One region of the Vibrio sp. KUL78 genome, then DNA from elsewhere that is predicted to be linked to it. Evidence: predicted binding sites of a transcription regulator. Region 1 holds the regulator's gene; each other region holds the start of a gene.
The links. The regulator CRP, encoded in region 1, controls carbon source genes, mostly activating them, when cyclic AMP is high. The targets are predictions, from matches to a motif close to TGTGANNNNNNTCACA.
Positions count from the first base shown of each region.

Region 2: a site for CRP is predicted at 2,558-2,573, ahead of ectA (diaminobutyrate acetyltransferase). Genes of this name have one in related genera too.
Region 3: a site for CRP is predicted at 2,649-2,664, ahead of mlc (sugar metabolism global transcriptional regulator Mlc). Genes of this name have one in related genera too.
Region 4: a site for CRP is predicted at 2,528-2,543, ahead of deoD (purine-nucleoside phosphorylase). Genes of this name have one in related genera too.

Region 1 covers NZ_AP045837.1:3,242,522-3,247,048, forward strand. Annotated here, with positions in the region: gene AC6I8Y_RS15095 (hydrolase) at 1-613, shown strand, start outside; gene AC6I8Y_RS15100 (YheU family protein) at 687-899, shown strand; gene AC6I8Y_RS15105 (phosphoribulokinase) at 1,027-1,896, shown strand; gene crp (cAMP-activated global transcriptional regulator CRP) at 2,140-2,772, shown strand; gene AC6I8Y_RS15115 (DUF1338 domain-containing protein) at 2,846-3,637, opposite strand; partial or broken gene astD (succinylglutamate-semialdehyde dehydrogenase) at 3,648-4,527, opposite strand, start outside.
Region 2 covers NZ_AP045838.1:522,662-527,188, forward strand. Annotated here, with positions in the region: gene AC6I8Y_RS18990 (aspartate kinase) at 1-147, opposite strand, end outside; gene AC6I8Y_RS18995 (ectoine synthase) at 196-582, opposite strand; gene ectB (diaminobutyrate--2-oxoglutarate transaminase) at 595-1,860, opposite strand; gene ectA (diaminobutyrate acetyltransferase) at 1,884-2,435, opposite strand; gene AC6I8Y_RS19010 (tetratricopeptide repeat protein) at 2,700-3,575, shown strand; gene AC6I8Y_RS19015 (Solitary outer membrane autotransporter beta-barrel domain) at 3,749-4,527, opposite strand, start outside.
Region 3 covers NZ_AP045837.1:2,380,800-2,385,326, forward strand. Annotated here, with positions in the region: partial or broken gene AC6I8Y_RS11050 (chemotaxis protein CheV) at 299-1,236, opposite strand; gene mlc (sugar metabolism global transcriptional regulator Mlc) at 1,356-2,573, opposite strand; gene AC6I8Y_RS11060 (patatin-like phospholipase family protein) at 2,822-4,009, opposite strand; gene cydH (cytochrome bd-I oxidase subunit CydH) at 4,034-4,123, opposite strand; gene AC6I8Y_RS11070 (outer membrane protein) at 4,274-4,527, shown strand, end outside.
Region 4 covers NZ_AP045838.1:1,878,820-1,883,346, forward strand. Annotated here, with positions in the region: gene AC6I8Y_RS24770 (DMT family transporter) at 1-107, shown strand, start outside; partial or broken gene AC6I8Y_RS24775 (transposase) at 121-1,606, opposite strand; gene deoD (purine-nucleoside phosphorylase) at 1,731-2,441, opposite strand; gene AC6I8Y_RS24785 (YbgA family protein) at 2,793-3,743, shown strand; gene AC6I8Y_RS24790 (MerR family transcriptional regulator) at 3,733-4,527, shown strand, end outside.

The DNA of each region.
Region 1 (4,527 bases):
ACAGTTCATTGAGCTTTTGGATCATCGTTACCCAAATAGTAAAAAGGTTGCCATAGGCATTTCCCTTGGCGGCAATATGCTCACCAACTATCTTGCGCACTATGGTGATGATACTAAGCTGAATGGCGCAACCGTCATCTCTGCCCCGCTCGACCTCGCAGCGTGCGCAAGACGTATAGAGCAAGGCTTCTCTAAGGTCTATCGCTCTTACCTGCTCAGCTCAATGAAAAAGAATGCGCTTAACAAACTCCATCTACTGAGCGAAGTCCTCGGGCTGACCGAAGAGCGCATCAAGAACATGAAAAAACTCTACGAGTTCGATGATTTGATCACAGCACCTCTGCATGGATTCAAAGATGCCGATGACTATTATCAGCGCTGCTCTGGTCTACCTCGCCTACGAGAAATCACGGTACCGACTCAGTTTATTCATGCCAAGGATGACCCCTTTATGACACACGAGGTCATTCCAAACTTTACACTTCCAAACCATATCGACTACCAATTGCTTGAACGTGGTGGTCATGTCGGTTTTATGACTGGCAGTCTCAGGCGCCCGCGTTTTTGGTTAGAAGAGACCCTGCCAAGTTATTACCAGCATCTGATTGACTAGCCAAAAAGAGCAACCACTCCCTTTGTGAATCAGCAGTGGTATAATCGTGCGGTCATAGAATTGAGAGGTATTTATGATCATCCCATGGCAACAAATTGACGCAGATACGCTGGATAACCTTATTAAAGAGTTCGTGCTGCGAGAAGGCACCGACTATGGTGAGTCGGAAGTGTCGCTAGACGACAAGGTTCGCCATGTTCGCAACCAACTCGAAAGCGGTGAAGCCGTCATCGTGTTCTCTGAGCTGCACGAGACCGTCGACATTAAATCTCGTCGCTCGCTGTAATTTTTCGGTAGCGACGTAAGTAGCTGCTATATTGAAAGGCTATTGAACTGAAATTGGCCCACAAGGTCTAACTCCTTATGTGAGTTAGCAAATTTATAACGACAATTACAAATACACAGGAAGTGTTATGTCAGCAAAACACCCGATCATTGCTGTAACGGGCTCCTCTGGAGCTGGAACGACAACAACGTCAGAAGCATTCCGCAAGATGTTCAACATGATGAGCGTCAAGCCTGCGTTTATTGAAGGTGACAGTTTTCACCGCTTTACGCGTCCAGAGATGGATATCGAGATCCGCAAGGCGAAAGAGCAAGGTAAACACATCAGTTACTTTGGGCCTCAAGCCAACGACTTCCCCGCCCTAGAAGAGTTTTTTCGCAACTATGGGCAAAATGGTACAGGTCAGTTTCGCCGCTACCTGCATACCTTTGATGAAGCCGTACCCTACAACCAAATGCCAGGCACCTTTACCCCATGGCAAGACCTGCCAGAAAATAGCGATGTACTGTTTTACGAAGGCCTGCATGGCGGCGTCGTCGACGGTGATGTGAATGCCGCTCAGCACGTTGACCTACTCATTGGCATGGTGCCTATCGTTAACCTTGAGTGGATTCAAAAGTTTGTCCGAGATACCCGCGATCGCGGCCACTCAAGAGAGGCGGTCACCGATTCGATTGTTCGCTCAATGGATGACTACTTAAGCTATATCACGCCACAGTTTTCGCGCACTCACATTAACTTCCAGCGCGTGCCAACCGTCGATACCTCCAACCCGCTCAACGCCAAAGGCATTCCGAGTTTGGATGAGAGTTTTGTGGTGATTCGCCTGCGTGGTATCAAGAACGTCGATTTCCCTTACCTGCTCGCCATGATTGATGGCTCATTTATGTCTCGCCACAACACCATAGTGGTCCCAGGGGGTAAGATGAGTTTTGCGATGGAATTAATCGTCAGACCAATACTTCAACAGCTCATAGAAACCGGCAAAATAGGTTAGGTTTTGTGAGCCGAATCTCGATGATTTTTTATACCGTGATCATGTGCACAGTTTTGTATAGATAAATGGGCTTATGACACGATTAAAATCAAGAAAAGTGGCGCAAAAAAGGATACTATTTCTTTGAAACAGAAGATCGCTTGCGCCATCTTCAAAGTGCTTTTATGCTAGTAAGTCTTAACAAACGGGCTTGCTAACAAATATGGAAAGCAGCAAGCATACCCTGCAGAGGAAGTAAGATATATGGTTCTAGGTAAACCTCAAACCGACCCAACGTTAGAGTGGTTCCTTTCACACTGCCACATTCACAAGTATCCATCGAAGAGCACGCTTATCCACGCGGGCGAGAAAGCAGAGACGCTTTACTACATCGTAAAAGGTTCTGTAGCGGTACTTATCAAAGATGAAGAAGGCAAAGAGATGATCTTGTCTTACCTTAACCAAGGTGACTTCATTGGTGAACTAGGCCTGTTCGAAGAAGACCAAGAACGTACAGCATGGGTACGAGCAAAATCACCTTGTGAAGTTGCGGAAATCTCATTCAAGAAGTTCCGTCAGCTTATCCAAGTTAACCCAGACATTCTAATGCGCTTATCTGCTCAGATGGCAAGTCGTCTACAAGTGACTAGCCAAAAAGTAGGTGACCTAGCGTTCCTAGACGTAACGGGTCGTATTGCACAGACGCTACTAAACCTAGCGAAGCAACCAGATGCAATGACTCACCCAGACGGCATGCAAATCAAGATCACTCGTCAAGAGATTGGCCAAATCGTTGGTTGTTCTCGTGAGACAGTAGGTCGTATTCTTAAGATGCTAGAAGAGCAGAACCTGATTTCTGCACACGGTAAGACTATCGTGGTTTACGGTACTCGTTAAGAGCGCGTCGCAAGATTTAAAAAGCCACCTTCAGGTGGCTTTTTTTATTTTTGGGGTTTGTTATTTTTGGAGACTACTGATGCGTACTCTCAAAAATTTTGTCCGCCGATGCAGCAACAAAACCTTGATAGTAACTGCCATCGGCTAGCTGGTAACGCTTGGCAAACTCATAGAAGCCACCAGGAATCACCTGGTCACCATCAGTAAATGCCACGGACACTTTGTCTGCCATCGTCGAGGATTGCTCCAAAAGAACCTCTGGTGAGCCTTTTACCTCGCCACCCGATTCATTTATCGCAAATCCTGCATCACGAAGGTGCTGGTTTACGCCAACAACCTCTGCAAAGCGATCAAGCTGGTTCACGCTCACCGTAAAGTGATTCGCGCCATAACCATGAGCGGCAAGCCATGAAGCGTACTCACTTTCTTGCGCCAGTGTTTGGAAGTCTTGATAGCTTAGATCCCACAAGCGGCCACCATATAAGAACTCAGCAGAAGTTAGCTTAGCACTGTCCACCTGCGCCACTAGCTTAGCCACGATATCTTGTAGCGATTGAGAGCACTCTTCCACTCGCAATTCGCTGATAAACACCTTAGGAAGCAGAGCATTGCTATGTTCTAGGTGAATCGCGGTCAGCTTTTTGGATTCAAAATCGTAATGGCCACTCACCTCGTAACCAAGGTCTAGAAACGGCTTAGCCAGCGTGTCGATACCGAGCGGTGCGACATTAAAGGTTCGCAGAGCAATATGGTCATTGATGAGAGACTCATCTTCTCTCAGCAAGTCATGAACCTTGTGAGCTGAAGGACATAAGCGAGTAATGTAGTCTTGCCACAAATGGTCAAATAACGCGTCAACAGTCATAACCCACTCCTTATAGTTCGATGCCAGGGCTCAAGGTCGCAGGAAGAACGGTGTTATCGCCTTCCATTGATGCCATAGGGTAAGCACAGTAATCCGCTGCGTAGAACGCACTTGGGCGAAGGTTACCAGAAGCACCTGGGCCACCAAATGGCGCATCACCGCTCGCGCCCGTGAGCTGACGGTTACGGTTTACAATGCCTGCTCGGATGTGGTCTGTGAAGTATTGCCACTCCTCATCGCGCTCTGAGATAAGACCTGCCGATAGACCAAATCGAGTGTCGTTAGCCAGTTCTACCGCTTGCTCTAGGGTCTCGTAGCGCACCAGTTGTAGCAGCGGCCCAAAGTACTCTTCATCAGGAAGCTCAGCGATATCTGTCGCATCTAGTAGTGCTGGGGGTTACGAACGCCGCATTCAAGCGTTTTGCTTCGACTAAGCTCTTACCGCCCAGCTTCACCAGTTCAGCTTGCGCTGCAATAATATGGTCAGCGGCCTGCTCTGAGATCTGCGGTCCCATAAATGGCGCTGGCTCTGCAAACGGCTCATCAATGCGAATCTTCTTAATGGCTGACACTAAGCTTTCTACTAATTGATCACCTTTTTCACCAAATGGCACATAAAGGCGTCGTGCGCAGGTACAACGCTGTCCGGCACTGATGTAGGCTGATTGCAAAATGGTGTACACCGCTGCATCAATATCACCAAACGCTTCACTGACAACAAGTGGGTTGTTACCGCCCATCTCAAGCGCCAGCATCTTTCCAGGTTGACCAGCAAATTGACGATGAAGAATATGACCTGTATTAGCACTACCCGTAAACAACACGCCATCGATGCCCTTTGAATCAGCAAGAGCAATACCGGTTTCTTTACCACCTTGAACCAGGTTAAT
Region 2 (4,527 bases), on a different replicon from region 1:
ATCTGTGAGCCCGCCGTACGCAGATACGACGAAAACCCGATTGTAAAGAGAGCCCTCTGTCGCAGGGCGAAGGAGAATGTTGTCCAGAACGGTGTCAAATGCGGACATTGATGTACCGCCGATTTTCTCTACGGTATAAGTAGTCATAATTAGCCTATTTTGTAGTTTATTGGGATAAAGATGAAATGTTTTCGCTCAGTCAACGAGGGGGTAAACCCCGTTTTCATCATGAGTTTCTTTCCCAGTAATTGGCGGATTGAACACACAGGCCATGACCATTTCCTTCCCCTTATTTGCCTTGAGAAAATGTTCATCGTGCTTATCCAAGACATAAAGTGTTCCCGGTTTTATTGAATAAGTCTCACCGCCTACGATCTCAATTTCTCCCTCACCTTGAATACAGTACACTGACTCCAGATGATTCTTGTAGTGAATGTGCGTGGTTGTGTCCGCGTAAATAGTCGTGATGTGGAACGAAAAACCCATGTTGTCATCTTTGAGTATCATCCTCAAACTTTCCCAAGTCTCAGACGCTACGCGTCTCTCGCTATCACGACACTGCTCTAATGTTCTAACTATCATGATTTTCCCCCGTTATGATGCGTTTTTGTAGTGCTTGGCAATGACAGAGTTAAACGCGGACTCAAACCGATTTAATCCTTCCTCCAGCTCTTCCGCCGTTATGGTTAGAGGGCAAAAGAACTTGACGACCTCATCATTTGGACCGGCAGTTTCAATCACCAAACCTTCTTCAAAACAGGCTGTGGACACCTCTTTTGCCAAACGTTCTGAGTGAAACTCAATGCCCTGCATCAAGCCCTTACCTTTTCTTCGAATCACATAGTTTGGGAAACGCTCCAGTAATCGATCAATGAAACTTGCGATGGTCTTGGCGTGTCCGCCGATGTGCTGTGAAAACTGGTCATCAAGCCAATAGGTTTCTATCGCTTTGGCCGCCGTGACAAAGGCGTGATTATTGCCTCTAAAGGTGCCGTTGTGCTCGCCGGGTTTCCAAATATCGAGATGTGGTTTCAACAACACAACCGCCAACGGTAAACCATAGCCCGAGAGAGACTTTGATAGCGTAACAATGTCAGGCTTTATTCCTGAGGTTTCGAAACTAAAGAACGTACCGGTTCGGCCACAACCCGCCTGAATGTCGTCCACAATGAGCAGTACATCATTTTCTTTGCATATCTCAGCTAGTCGCGAGAGCCACTTATCTGATGCGACATTAAGCCCACCTTCCCCTTGAACCGCCTCGACTAAAACAGCAGCAGGCTTGTCCAAGCCAGAAGAGTTATCGGCGAGCATGGTACTGAGTAGTTTTAACCCATCGATGTCAGCGTAACCTTCAAACGGCAGACGCGTGACATTGGCTAACCCTGTACCGGCGCCATTTCGATGGTGTTGGTTGCCTGTTGCGGCAAGCGCTCCGCTGGTGCAACCATGGAAGCCGTTAGTAAATGCCACAATGTTGCTACGCCCAGTTACATTTCGTGCAAGTTTTAAAGCTGCCTCGACGGCATTAGTACCAGTCGGTCCGGTAAACTGAACTTTGTAAATGAGCCCTCTCGGCTGCAGAATGTGCTGCTTTAATGCCAGCAAAAAGTCTGCTTTCGCGTTGGAGTGCAGATCAAGACCATGGGTGAGGCCATCTTTTTCGATGTAATCAAGCAGTGCCAATTTCATCACTGGATTATTGTGCCCATAGTTCAATGAACCTGCGCCAGAAAGAAAGTCGAGATACTTGTCACCCGTATCAGTTTCAAGCCAGCTACCTTTAGCTTTGTGAAAAATGACCGGAAAGTGGTTTGAGTATGAGCGAACGTTGGATTCTTGCTTGTTAAAAATATCCATAATAAGTGCTGTAGTTATCTCCTTTAGTGAGTGTTTTTAAGTAAGATTCGATAGAGATGTTCGGTTTCGTGTTGACCTTCAAAATGTACGTCATGATCGAGGAAGACTGAGACATTCCCCTGCTCCCCTTTCTCTTTTTCAATCCCACGAAACAGTGACCAAGACGCTAGATTGTCTTCCGTAATGGTGGTTTCTATCGCGTTGATTGAATGAAGGTTCTCGCGTTCCAAAAGACGACTAAGCATCTTCTTAGCAACGCCTTGACCTCGAAAATCGCGATCAACCACGACCTGCCATATGAACAACGTACTTGGCTGGTTCGGTTTCAAATAACCCGACACAAAACCAGCGAGGCGACCTTTGTAAAAAGCAGCAATCGATGTGTCTTGGAAATGTATTGCCTGTAGAAAATTGCAATACGTTGAGTTGTCATCCAGCGCTTCGGTCTGTGCCACCAGCTTGTTAACCTTCAAGCCATCCTCGGCACTTGGTGCTTGTAAACGCCAGAGCTGCTCATTTTGATCCGTTTCCGTATCAACCAAACCCTGTTTGATAGCCTTGTTAGTAAACTGCATCCCACCCTCAATTTGGTTAGTGCTCTAATGTTTTTGATTACTAAATACTTCGTACACTAAGCATTTAGATAAATCATTATGACTGCTTTATTGCGCATAAAATCAAACGAAAACATGAAAAACGTGACGCAAGTCACACTTTTTAAACTAGAAATAATACTTAGATGTCTAAGTAATTTCGAGATGTTACGATCACGCGAGCATTGTGCTAAACAAACACCTGACTATAGTAAAACTAACTAAACACAAAACCGGGAAGAAGAGATGAGATTACTCTTGATAACAATAATGCTAACGCTCCTTTGGCAAGGTCCGGCTCTGGCACAATCCACAAAATACTCTGATTCTGAATTGCTTGATCGCCCCCTGATGGAGCGATACATACTCGATGAACTCAAATCACTAAGACAAGACCAACAAGAACTTGAGAAAAGACTAGTCGTTCAAATCACTGACCGAGAGCTAGCAGTGGCTGATAAGTCACTGAACTACGCCAATGTCACTGTCACCTACTTCTTCTACATCATTGCTGGCGTAGCTTCTTTAATCGCGTTTGTTGGATGGCAATCACTGCGTGAATTTAAGAACAACACGAAAGAAATGGCAGACAAAAGGCTCGACGCTATTGCGAGCGAATATGAAAAGAAATTTAGTGCGCTAGAACGAGATCTGAAGCGAAAGACTAGAATCATCAGCGAGAACAACAAAGAGATTGAGCGAATCAATGAGATACATAACCTTTGGTTGAGGGCTCAGAGTATGCCAACCGCTGAGCAGCGTATCGATGTCTACGATGAAATCTTAACGATTCGCCCCGGAGATCTTGAAGCACTCACCTATAAGGCTGATGCTGCTATGGAAATTAGAGAATATCACTGGGCACTCAGTCTATGTAATCGCGTCCTCGACTTAGACAACACCAATGGCCCTGCACTCTATCAGCGAGCCTGCGCGTATTCTCGCCTTGGTGTTGAAGAACAAGCGATAGAAGATTTAGAGCTTGCTATTGAAGCGAGTCCATCGATTCGAGAATTGATCAACACAGAACCCGATTTGGAAGGACTTCACGGTAATCCGAGATTTGATGCGCTATTAGAACAAACGAACCTATTAGAGGGACATGGTCAGAAGGGCAACTAGTGCTAAATTGAACAGTGTCCATGAAGAAGCGATTAATAGAGGTGGTTAGTCGAACGACATGACACTGTCCAGTTTGTTGTTTCAACGTTGACCAAAGCCGTATCACCCAAAACTTACATTTGTTGGTAAAGCTCTTAGAACGAGGTGGGCTACTAAGTGATCATATTTGAAGCTCACTTATTGTAGTAGAGTGAAATACTCCCTCCGCGAAGAGAAGAGCCGTAGTTCAAGTTGATACCTACTCCGACATTTTCCACCCAGTCTAGGTCTACTGGGTTATTGAACAGCCAACCAACTGACATCTCGTAGTAATGATTGGTAGAGAGTTCGCTCTGGAGGTCCTTTGATAAGTCGACACGCTTCAAACCGATAAAGGGAGTACTAGAGCCATCGAAGTAATCTCGACTCCAAGTAAGCTGGTTTGTTACATACCAACCCATAGGTTCACTGATATGCCCCTGATTGGCGTGTCCCCAAGCATAACCTCGAAAATAACTCCAGGTTGATGCAAGCGCCCAATCCCCCCAAGCCACCGGAACATCGTACTCAAAGCGCACAGAGGGCTCAACAATGGTCGACCATGCTGAAGTATTAAAAAGGCTACCATCAAAAAAAACTTCAATGCTCTCAGACTGGATGCTATTAGCCGAAAATTGATTACTGTAATGCATAAAATGATTGTTAATCTTGGACGTTACGCTGAAGTTCTCATTCCATTTGTATCGATAGCCATAACCCACGGCCAACCCCAAAATTGCTTCGTCGAGCACATCCTTTGCCCCCGAGTCATCGAATAGGCTAAATTCGCTTTTGGTTCTGAGAGAGTACGCTCTCAGAGAAAGGATGTGAGCCCCCTTGGAACTACTAGAGTCGAATGTTCTTTTATAAGGTAGAAGATATAGAGACTTGTTTTTTCGTTCAGCAAGAGCTTGGTCACTACCTAAGTTTTCAT
Region 3 (4,527 bases), 860 kb from region 1:
GTCAGCCATTTAGGGGACTCATAAACACAAAAACGGGAACCCAGGTTCCCGTCTTTTAATCCTATGAATCATAGATCCGCTTCTACTGCCACTTCCGTACGTCTTTTCTTCCATTCCTTGTAGATGAGTAAACTTAAGGCCATCAATACCTTAGAAGTTAACCAAATCATTCTGATGGAACAACCTTTAGTCGGTAGTAAAATAGTTTTTATGCTCTATAAGATCAAGCCTACAGATACGACCAAATTATAGCCTATTTTTTAGCGTACGGTGTAGTTTATTTAACAGCGCAAATTAATTACAGATCGCGTCGAATACGCTCTTGAACCACATCGACCAACAAATCTGGCTGGAACTTGGAGATAAAGCGGTCACAGCCCACCTTCTCAACCATAGCATCGTTGAAGCTACCACTTAATGAGGTGTTGAGAGTAATATACAGATCTTTCATTCGAGGGTCGCTGCGGACCTCGTGAGTCAGCTTATAGCCGTCCATCTCTGGCATTTCAGCGTCAGTAATCATCATCAAGAGTTCGCTGCAAACATCAATGCCTTCGTCGCACCATTGCTTTAGAAGGTTATAAGCCATCGCACCATCAAAACATTCAATGATTTCAACCCCTAGCTGAGCGAGCGTTGCTTTCACCTGATGACGAGCGGTAGACGAGTCGTCTACGATGAGGATCTTCTTACCTTGCAGGTGAGGGAGTAATGAACGGTCTAAGGTTTCTTCTGAGATAGCGATATCGTAATCGATGATCTCTGCTAGCACTTTTTCAACATCGATGATTTCAACTAGGCTGACGGCATCATTTTCTTCAACCTTAGTGATTGCCGTGAGATAGTTAGCTCGCCCAACAGTTCGAGGAGGAGGCTGAATTTCTGTCCAAGCAGTATTAACAATGTTCTTTACTTCACCAACCAAGAACCCTTGAACCGAGCGGTTGTATTCCGTAACGATAAGATTTTGATCGCCTTCTTCGTTCAATGTTGGAAATCCAATTGCACGTCGAAGGTCGATGACTGGCAGTGATTCTCCACGTAATGAAGCAACACCGCGAATGCTAGGATGTGAGCCAGGAAGTTGTGTCAAAGGTGGCAGCTTAAGTACCTCTTTGACCTTAAAGACATTAATAGCAAGGTCTGTCGGCTGTTAAGGGTAAACATTAACAGCTCAAGTCTATTTTCACCCACAAGTTGGGTACGCTGGTCGACAGAACTCAATACGCTCGACATTAGGCTTCCTTGGCATAAACAATAACTGATTTCTTATCTCATGTTATCGGCAGGAAGCACAAGAAGTTTACTGACTTTCACAACAAAAGTATGACCGTCAGCAAAGAGTGTGAAAAGCTTTATCCTTCAATGACTTTCATTAATAGAAGCCCATCATAAAGCGCTTGCTTAACCAAAGCAGCACCGGGCATAGTCGCTTGTTTGTAGAAACGAGACTCGACCAACTGAAGATCTTCCGTGTAGACAGGGAGGCTCTGTTCAGAGATACAGCGCTCTATTGCCGGGTAGAGAATGTCTTTCGCTTGGTTTATCACACCACCAATCAACACCTTTTCTGGGTTAAATAAATTGATGACGATAGCGATAGCGCTACCAAGATGCTCGCCTAGCTTTTCAATGACGTTGATAGCAAGCGCATCCCCTTTAACAGCGGCTTCGCAAATTGCTTCAACAGAGATGCCCTCATACTCTGACAGAATTGAGGCCTCTCCGCGAGCCAAGCGCTTTGTGACCTCATCACGAATAGCTTGTGAGCTTGCGACAGTCTCAAGACAACCCTTATTGCCACAGTGGCAATCTTCACCCTGGCGGTTTATCTGAATATGACCCAGCTCACCGATGTTGCCATGTCGGCCTTGTAAGACACGACCATCAAGAATGATGCCTGCACCTAGACCGTGGTGAATGGAAATAAGTACAGAGTTGTCACAGTCTTGAGAGTGACCGAAAAGGTTTTCTGCCAATGCCCAAGCGCGAGTATCGTTAGCCACAAATACCGGTAGCCCTGTTGCCTTAAAGATTTCTTCAGCAACATTTAGATTCTTCACATTGTAGTGCGGCATTTGCAACACAACACCTTGATCAGAATTCACCAACCCTGGCAGGGTCAGTGCGATACTTGTCACACGGTCAAGCTGCTCGCTATAGCTTTCAAAAAACTCTTCAATCTCATAAAGCAATCGAGCCATCACGTCATCTTGGTCCACTTCGTGGACTTCGATTTTGGTGTCGATAAGAACATCACCACCCAGTTCGTGCAGTGCAATCGCGAGATAGCCTCTTCCGAGACGCATGGAGAGAAATTGCCAACCTTGGTTATTGGTTTGCAAACCAACGGCAGGTCGACCACGACTGGTCGCTTCTTGGACCGTTGTTTCGTGGATCAAATGTGCTTCGATGAGTTCTCGCGTAATCTTGGTGATACTAGCCGGTGCTAGACTACTGAGTTTAGATAGGTCGATACGCGAAATAGGCCCAAATTGGTCTATCAGTTTATACACGCGACCAGCATTGATCTGCTTAATATGATCAATGTGCCCGGGTTGAGCCATGTACATTTTGAACTCCAAAAAACAACAACCTATTAATTTTTTTACTTTGCGAAGTAATTGTGAAGCAGTTTATAGGATTGCCGTGACAAATATCACGCATATAGATGGATCTTTGGGGGGCACGTCAAGTTACGCCTGTGGCTTACATCACAGACACAGTAAGGTTTTGCTCACAATTCAACCAAAATTGTTTAACGCCTTGTTACCGAAATGGCGACTTATTTAGCTATTATTAATAAGTAAGGATAGTAAGGTTAACTCGCTTGATTAGGGCGCCAAAGATCGTTGTTGGCAGAGTTTATCTTCTTGTGTTGCTTGGCGAGATTATAGCTTTCAACGAATCGATATCCGGCATCTAAACCCACTTGATAGTCATGCAAAATATCATCGACATCACTCAATAAGGATGAGGTTTTAAGTGGTTCGTCTGGTGCAATTTGCCATATAAAGCAATCGTCTGGAGGGGTCTTGAGAAACTCGCTAGTCAGTGAGTAGGTCTGATAGTGCACCATAAGCATATCTGCCAAGCCAGAATCAAAACGGTCACCAAACAGGTGACTGAGTCGATATATGTCCCCTGCTCCAAATAACCAACGCCCACCATTGATGAGCTTAAGGTGATCGGCTTGTTTGATGGCATTCGCTTTGAGTCGCTGACCTTCAAAAAAAGCGCCCCAATCGCTAGACCACTGCTCAACTTTTTCCTGCCATTGGAGCTGGAGGCTATTCAAAGACTCTCTAAACCAAGTGGGTGACTCAGTAACGATCGGCGCATCTTCTGCTGATAAAGGGTCTTCTGATACATATTGCTCGGTGCGTATCACAATGATACTGCGACACTCTTGTCGCCATGCTTCTTGCACAGGAATGGACGCAGAAACACCCCCGTCAATAAACTCGCGACCTAGGTGCGGCACAGAGCCCTCAAATAAGGTAGGGATTGCACTGGTCGCCATCAAGACTTGATACCAGTCTTCTTGCAACATGGGTAAATAGTGATCTTTAAGGGTCGCGATGTCAGTTGTCGCGGCAAACGCCCGCCTATTGCCAATCACCCGTCTGCCCATATCTACGTCCAACTTATAGGGATAGTCGCAGATTTTATCGAGAGCCCACTTCAAATTGAGATACTGCTTGCGGCGAATAAAGCTGAAGAGGTGAAAGAACTCGGGATCAGTGGTTAAGTCGAGAATGAAAGATTTACCCAGCTCGGCTTGACGAGATAGAAAAGCACAGATGTTTAGTGCACCTGCAGATGTCCCATAAAATTCATCAAAGGGATCAAAGTTGGACATTAAGAAGGCATCCAATACACCGGATGTGAAGATACCTCTTTGTCCTCCACCTTGCGCGACGAGCGCGGTTTTGCCGTCAAGGTATTTACCAAACTGTTCGTAATCGAGCACAGTCTGGCGGTTAGTGACTATACCTGAGTTCGCCATAATATGCCGCGCTAGGGCTGCTCGTTAAGCGCCGATCGCGATAACGCCAAAAGCGATAATAGCGCTAAACGCAATAGTGACAATCGTCAATGCTACTTTTAGGTCGTATTCCATAACTCCTCCAGATGTAACTTTTCATTACCATTGTGACATGTACTACTACTATACAAATAACCGCTTCAAAATTATGGTGTTAGTGTCACACTATAATTAATGCTAGTACAACTAATGTAATTTTCGAGCTTTGGCTTGGGGGAAATTAGGATGAAACTAACGCCAATCGTGATAGGTTCTTTTGCTGCAATGTTCTGTCTTTCGGCGCAAAGCAACGTCATTGTTACACCGTTTGTCGGTTATACGCTTGGCGGTGCAGCCAAGGACGGAGAAGGAAAAAGCTATGATATTTCTCCATCCGCTAATGCAGCACTTGCTGTCGAATTCCCATTTCGTAATGGTAGGATGGGCGTCTACTACTCCAAGCAAGACTCTTCACTCGATACCTTAAATCTTGATTCAAG
Region 4 (4,527 bases), on a different replicon from region 1:
CATTGTTCATTTTGATTATCTACGCAGTGCGAGGAGAGCAAATCTCTCGACGTAGTGTTGTCGGTACTCTGTGTGCGTTATTGGGAATTTCTTTGTTCTTTTTGTAAAGCGACAAACTAGCTACTCAAGTAGACAGCGAAGCGTCATCGGAGCGTCGGTGACGCCAAGCCTCTGAGCAGCCGTCAATCCTTGCTTATCTTGATAACATAAGTTGTGCCAAGCTCGGAAGATATCCAGAAGGGGATGTATTCCAGCAGGTCTTAGCTTTCTTCTGGGCTCATTAACGAAGCTCTCAAACAATAGCTGGAATCTATCCTGATAGAAACTGACTTGCAGGGTGTTTGCAGTTTGTAGCCAGTATGAGACATTAGGGTTGCTACCAGCTAGGTAGCAAACGCCTTTGCTTGCTCCCGTGCTCTGATGAGTGACTGCCCAGCGATCTCTCCACCACCCCATTAACACCACATCCACAAGCTCGGAAGTTTCACCATCTTGCCATTGGTCGTCTTGCTCTACATACATGAGTTCGACATGATTACTTTGAATCTGCTTTAAGAAAACGCTGAGCGCAGCAGAACGAAGTACAGGATCTTGGGGCATGTAGAGAGTAATACGTTTATTGCCGTCTGAGTTTTCCTCGAACAGTGACTCTAGAATCAGCAAATAGTGTGCATAGGAAGTATAAGGTGCGCGAATGAGCGACCCCACCGCAGGGTAGGAAAAACGCGCGTAATTCCCCAAAGGATCCTCAACATTGCTTCTTGCCAGAATGTTTTGATAGGTGAGGTCAATGCGTGCCTTTAAATCGGACGCTGATGCTGAAATCTCATGGTTGGTTTCTGCGCTATAGCTTTTCGGAACAATCTGAGCATTTACAGCGTATGCGTCATGATCTTCTAACGCGTCTGTGGCATTACTTGCAGAATAGTTCGTGTGCTGGCAAAGCACATACCCCGATTTAGCATCACAGGTAGCAAACCAAAAAACACCATTGTTACTTTGTGGTTGCAGTGCACGGTAATGCGATGCAAGTTCAAAAGTATCGGCATGTTTTATCCAGCGACCGTCAATATCCGCGAGTTTACGCCGGCAACGACTCGCGATTTGATCAATGTGATCGTAGAAAGTCTTTGGATTAATATCTAACTTACGACAAATCTCACGAACGGAATATCCGGTGAAAAGCAGCCCTAAAAGCGACTCTTGAAAGCTCAGTTTCTTGTTACTTCCAGACCATTTATCAACAAAGGTACCTGACAAGCTTTGCAGCGGTAGCGTTGACGATCACCACTAAAACCAAACGAGTGGTAACGATCTTTGTGGGTATGAACAGAGAGCCCAAAATGTTCGCATTGAGGGTCTTTGCATGAAGGAGTCCTTCATGATGATGAAGTTTCAACCGCTTAAGCTCATTGAGAACTTCTTGGTTGTTAAGTAGGGGGGGAAACGCGCCACACTCGCGGCATACCATCGCTGGCCGTTTAGGGTTACTGTGCTGCAGGATATAGAGGTTTGCATCACTTAGTCCAAAATTGTCACACGCCAATGTTTTACAAAAATTGAGCTGTAACCCTTCTGCGGCCATCGGCAGTCTGCCTTCTGACACGTTCACCCCCTATGGTTTGTTTCGTACCGCGGATTCAACTCAGTGATTATCTCGCAGTACGCTTTATCGTTATCCAGTTAGAAAAAAGCCAGCTCATTTCAGGCTAAGAGCTGGCATTTTCTGATTACAGGTTAATCGCTGTTTCTAGCGCGACGACCATCATATCGTTGAATGATTTTTGACGATCTTCAGAGCTTAGTTTTTCACCACGAATGATGTGGTCAGAAACAGTAAGTACGGTCAGTGCTTTTGCACCTAGGTCAGCAGCAACGCCGTAGATGCCTGCGGCTTCCATATCAACACCAAGAATACCTAGATGCTTCATTTTGTCGAAGATATCAGCTTCTGGAGTGTAGAACAGGTCTGCAGAGAAAATGTTACCCACTTTTACTGGTACTTCTTGAAGGCGAGCTTGCTTAACCGCTTCTTCTAGTAAGCCAAAGTCTGCGATGGCTGCGAAATCGTGATCGTTGAAGCGAATGCGGTTCACTTTAGAATCAGTAGAAGCACCCATACCGATTACAACGTCCATTAGGTTTACATCGTCACGCACAGCGCCACAACTACCCACGCGAATAACGTTTTTTACACCGTAGTCTTTGATCAACTCATGAACGTAAATGCAGCATGACGGGATACCCATACCGTGACCCATAACGGACACGCGTTGACCTTTATAAGTACCGGTGTAACCGAACATGTTACGAACATCGCACACCTTCTCAACGTCTTCTAGGAAGGTTTCAGCGATGTATTGAGCACGAAGTGGGTCGCCTGGCATTAGGACAGTTTCTGCGAAATCACCTGGTTTTGCATTGATATGTGGGGTTGCCATGGAGTCACTCCTAAAGTTTTAACTAATATTGTTGAACGTGTCGTTCGTTGTTGTGGGTGATTCTAGCGCTTGGTGTAAGGGTTCTATGAGAGTTTAGTCACAGTTTTATCTGTAAGGAGAAGATAATGACATGATGATAACTAAATGTGTTGAAAGCGGTAGGGCAATCGATTTTTCTGCAACTAACAGCGATGGCGAGTTATTTCTCATCTCGATGTGAACCAATCGCTTCCCCTCTCCATATAATTGTACAAAACAATTTTTTGTATCACATTCCAAAGTAGTCTAATAATTATACATAGATATTTTTTGTACAACGTTAGCAAGAGCGATAAGAATAGGGAGATGGCAATGGGTGACAAAATTAAAGTGGGTATCAGTTCCTGTCTTTTAGGTGAAAAGGTTCGATTTGATTCAGGTCATAAGCAAAGCACGTACGTAAACAAAGAACTTCGTGACTATTTTGACTTTGTATCCGTGTGCCCGGAGGTGGGAATGGGACTGTCTGTTCCACGTCCTACGATTCGATTAATGAGTGAGGAAGAGCGCATTATTCTAGTTGAAACAAAAGACGCTTCGAAAGACTACACCGATGGCATGATGCAATTCACCCGAGGTAAGGTCGATGAACTCAAAGACACCGAGATGTGCGGCTACATCGTGTGCGCGAAATCGCCAAGTTGCGGTATGGAGCGTGTGAAGGTCTATTCAAATGGTCACGCATCAACCGATGGCGTTGGCTTGTATACAAAACACTTGATGGAGACTATGCCTTGGCTGCCAGTAGAAGAAGATGGCAGGCTAAATGACCCTATATTGAAAGAAAACTTTATATCGCGCGTATACGGCCTGAATGACTTCTACAAATCAATGGAGGGGGAACCAACTGCAGGTAAAATCGTTGCGTTTCACTCACGATACAAGCTGACACTTATGGCGCATGACCCTGCCTCTTACAAGGAGTTAGGTAGATTGGTGGCGAATCAAGCCGATTATAGCCCTGAAGAGTTTTATCAAGCTTACCGCCTCGGATTGATGGAGGGTCTTAAGAATCGTGCAAGCCGTAAAAACGTAACCAACGTTCTTATGCACATCCAAGGCTACTTCAAACGCTCGCTCACCAAAGCTGAAAAAGCAGAGCTTGCGACGGTAATAGACGACTATCGTACGGGCATACTTCCTGTTCTTGCTCCACTTACGCTGCTGAAACACTACCTCAATGCGTATCCAGATGAATACTTGGCGCAGCAGCAGTTTTTGCAACCACACCCAGAGGAGATGCGTCTAAGGTATGGCTTGTAATGAAACTTTATATGCGATCCGAGAAGTCGCCGATTTAACGGGTGTAAAGCCCGTCACCTTGCGAGCGTGGCAGCGCAGATATAACTTGATTCAGCCTCAGCGTACCGAAAAAGGTCATAGGCTCTACACGCCGGAGGACGTTGAGCGTATCAATACCATACAAGGTTGGCTCAGCAAGGGCGTTTCTATAGGCAAGGTCAAATCGTTGCTCGACTCTGACACACTCTTTCGAGCCAATATTGAGACTGAGCAGTTAGAAGAAGTGTCTGAGATGTTGGATGCGTTAAGCCACTTGAATGGAAACAAGGTAGACAAGATTTTGACTGTCGTATTGAAAGAGTACCCTCTTGAAATAGTTGAGAGCAAATTCGTGGTCCCAGTGCTTAACGCTGCAGAGTTTTTGAAAGTGGGGCCAAAAGCCATACAGCTATCTCTGTTCCGCACGTCTCTTGTTCAGAAACTTGCAGTGATGTCGACGTTAGATTCCAAGCGCAAAAAGCCCGAGTCTGTTCTGTTTGTCAGTATGGACGTAGCAGGAAACCCCTTTGCTTGGCTCAATTACGCCAAGCTTGCAGAACAGGGGGGCAGTGTTACCTTTCTGGATGGTGTCGAAGATTTATCGGTACTTCAGTCCGATCCTGCGAGCTTTGGTTCGGTTCAGTTGTTCGCAGAAAAGTCTTTGTCTGAAAAGCAGCTTGAATCGATTCGCATTCAAAGAGAAAAAGGTGGCGTCGTGTGGAAGCTGTCACCTGTAATAGAACATCTATTAGAAGATAAAGAGAGT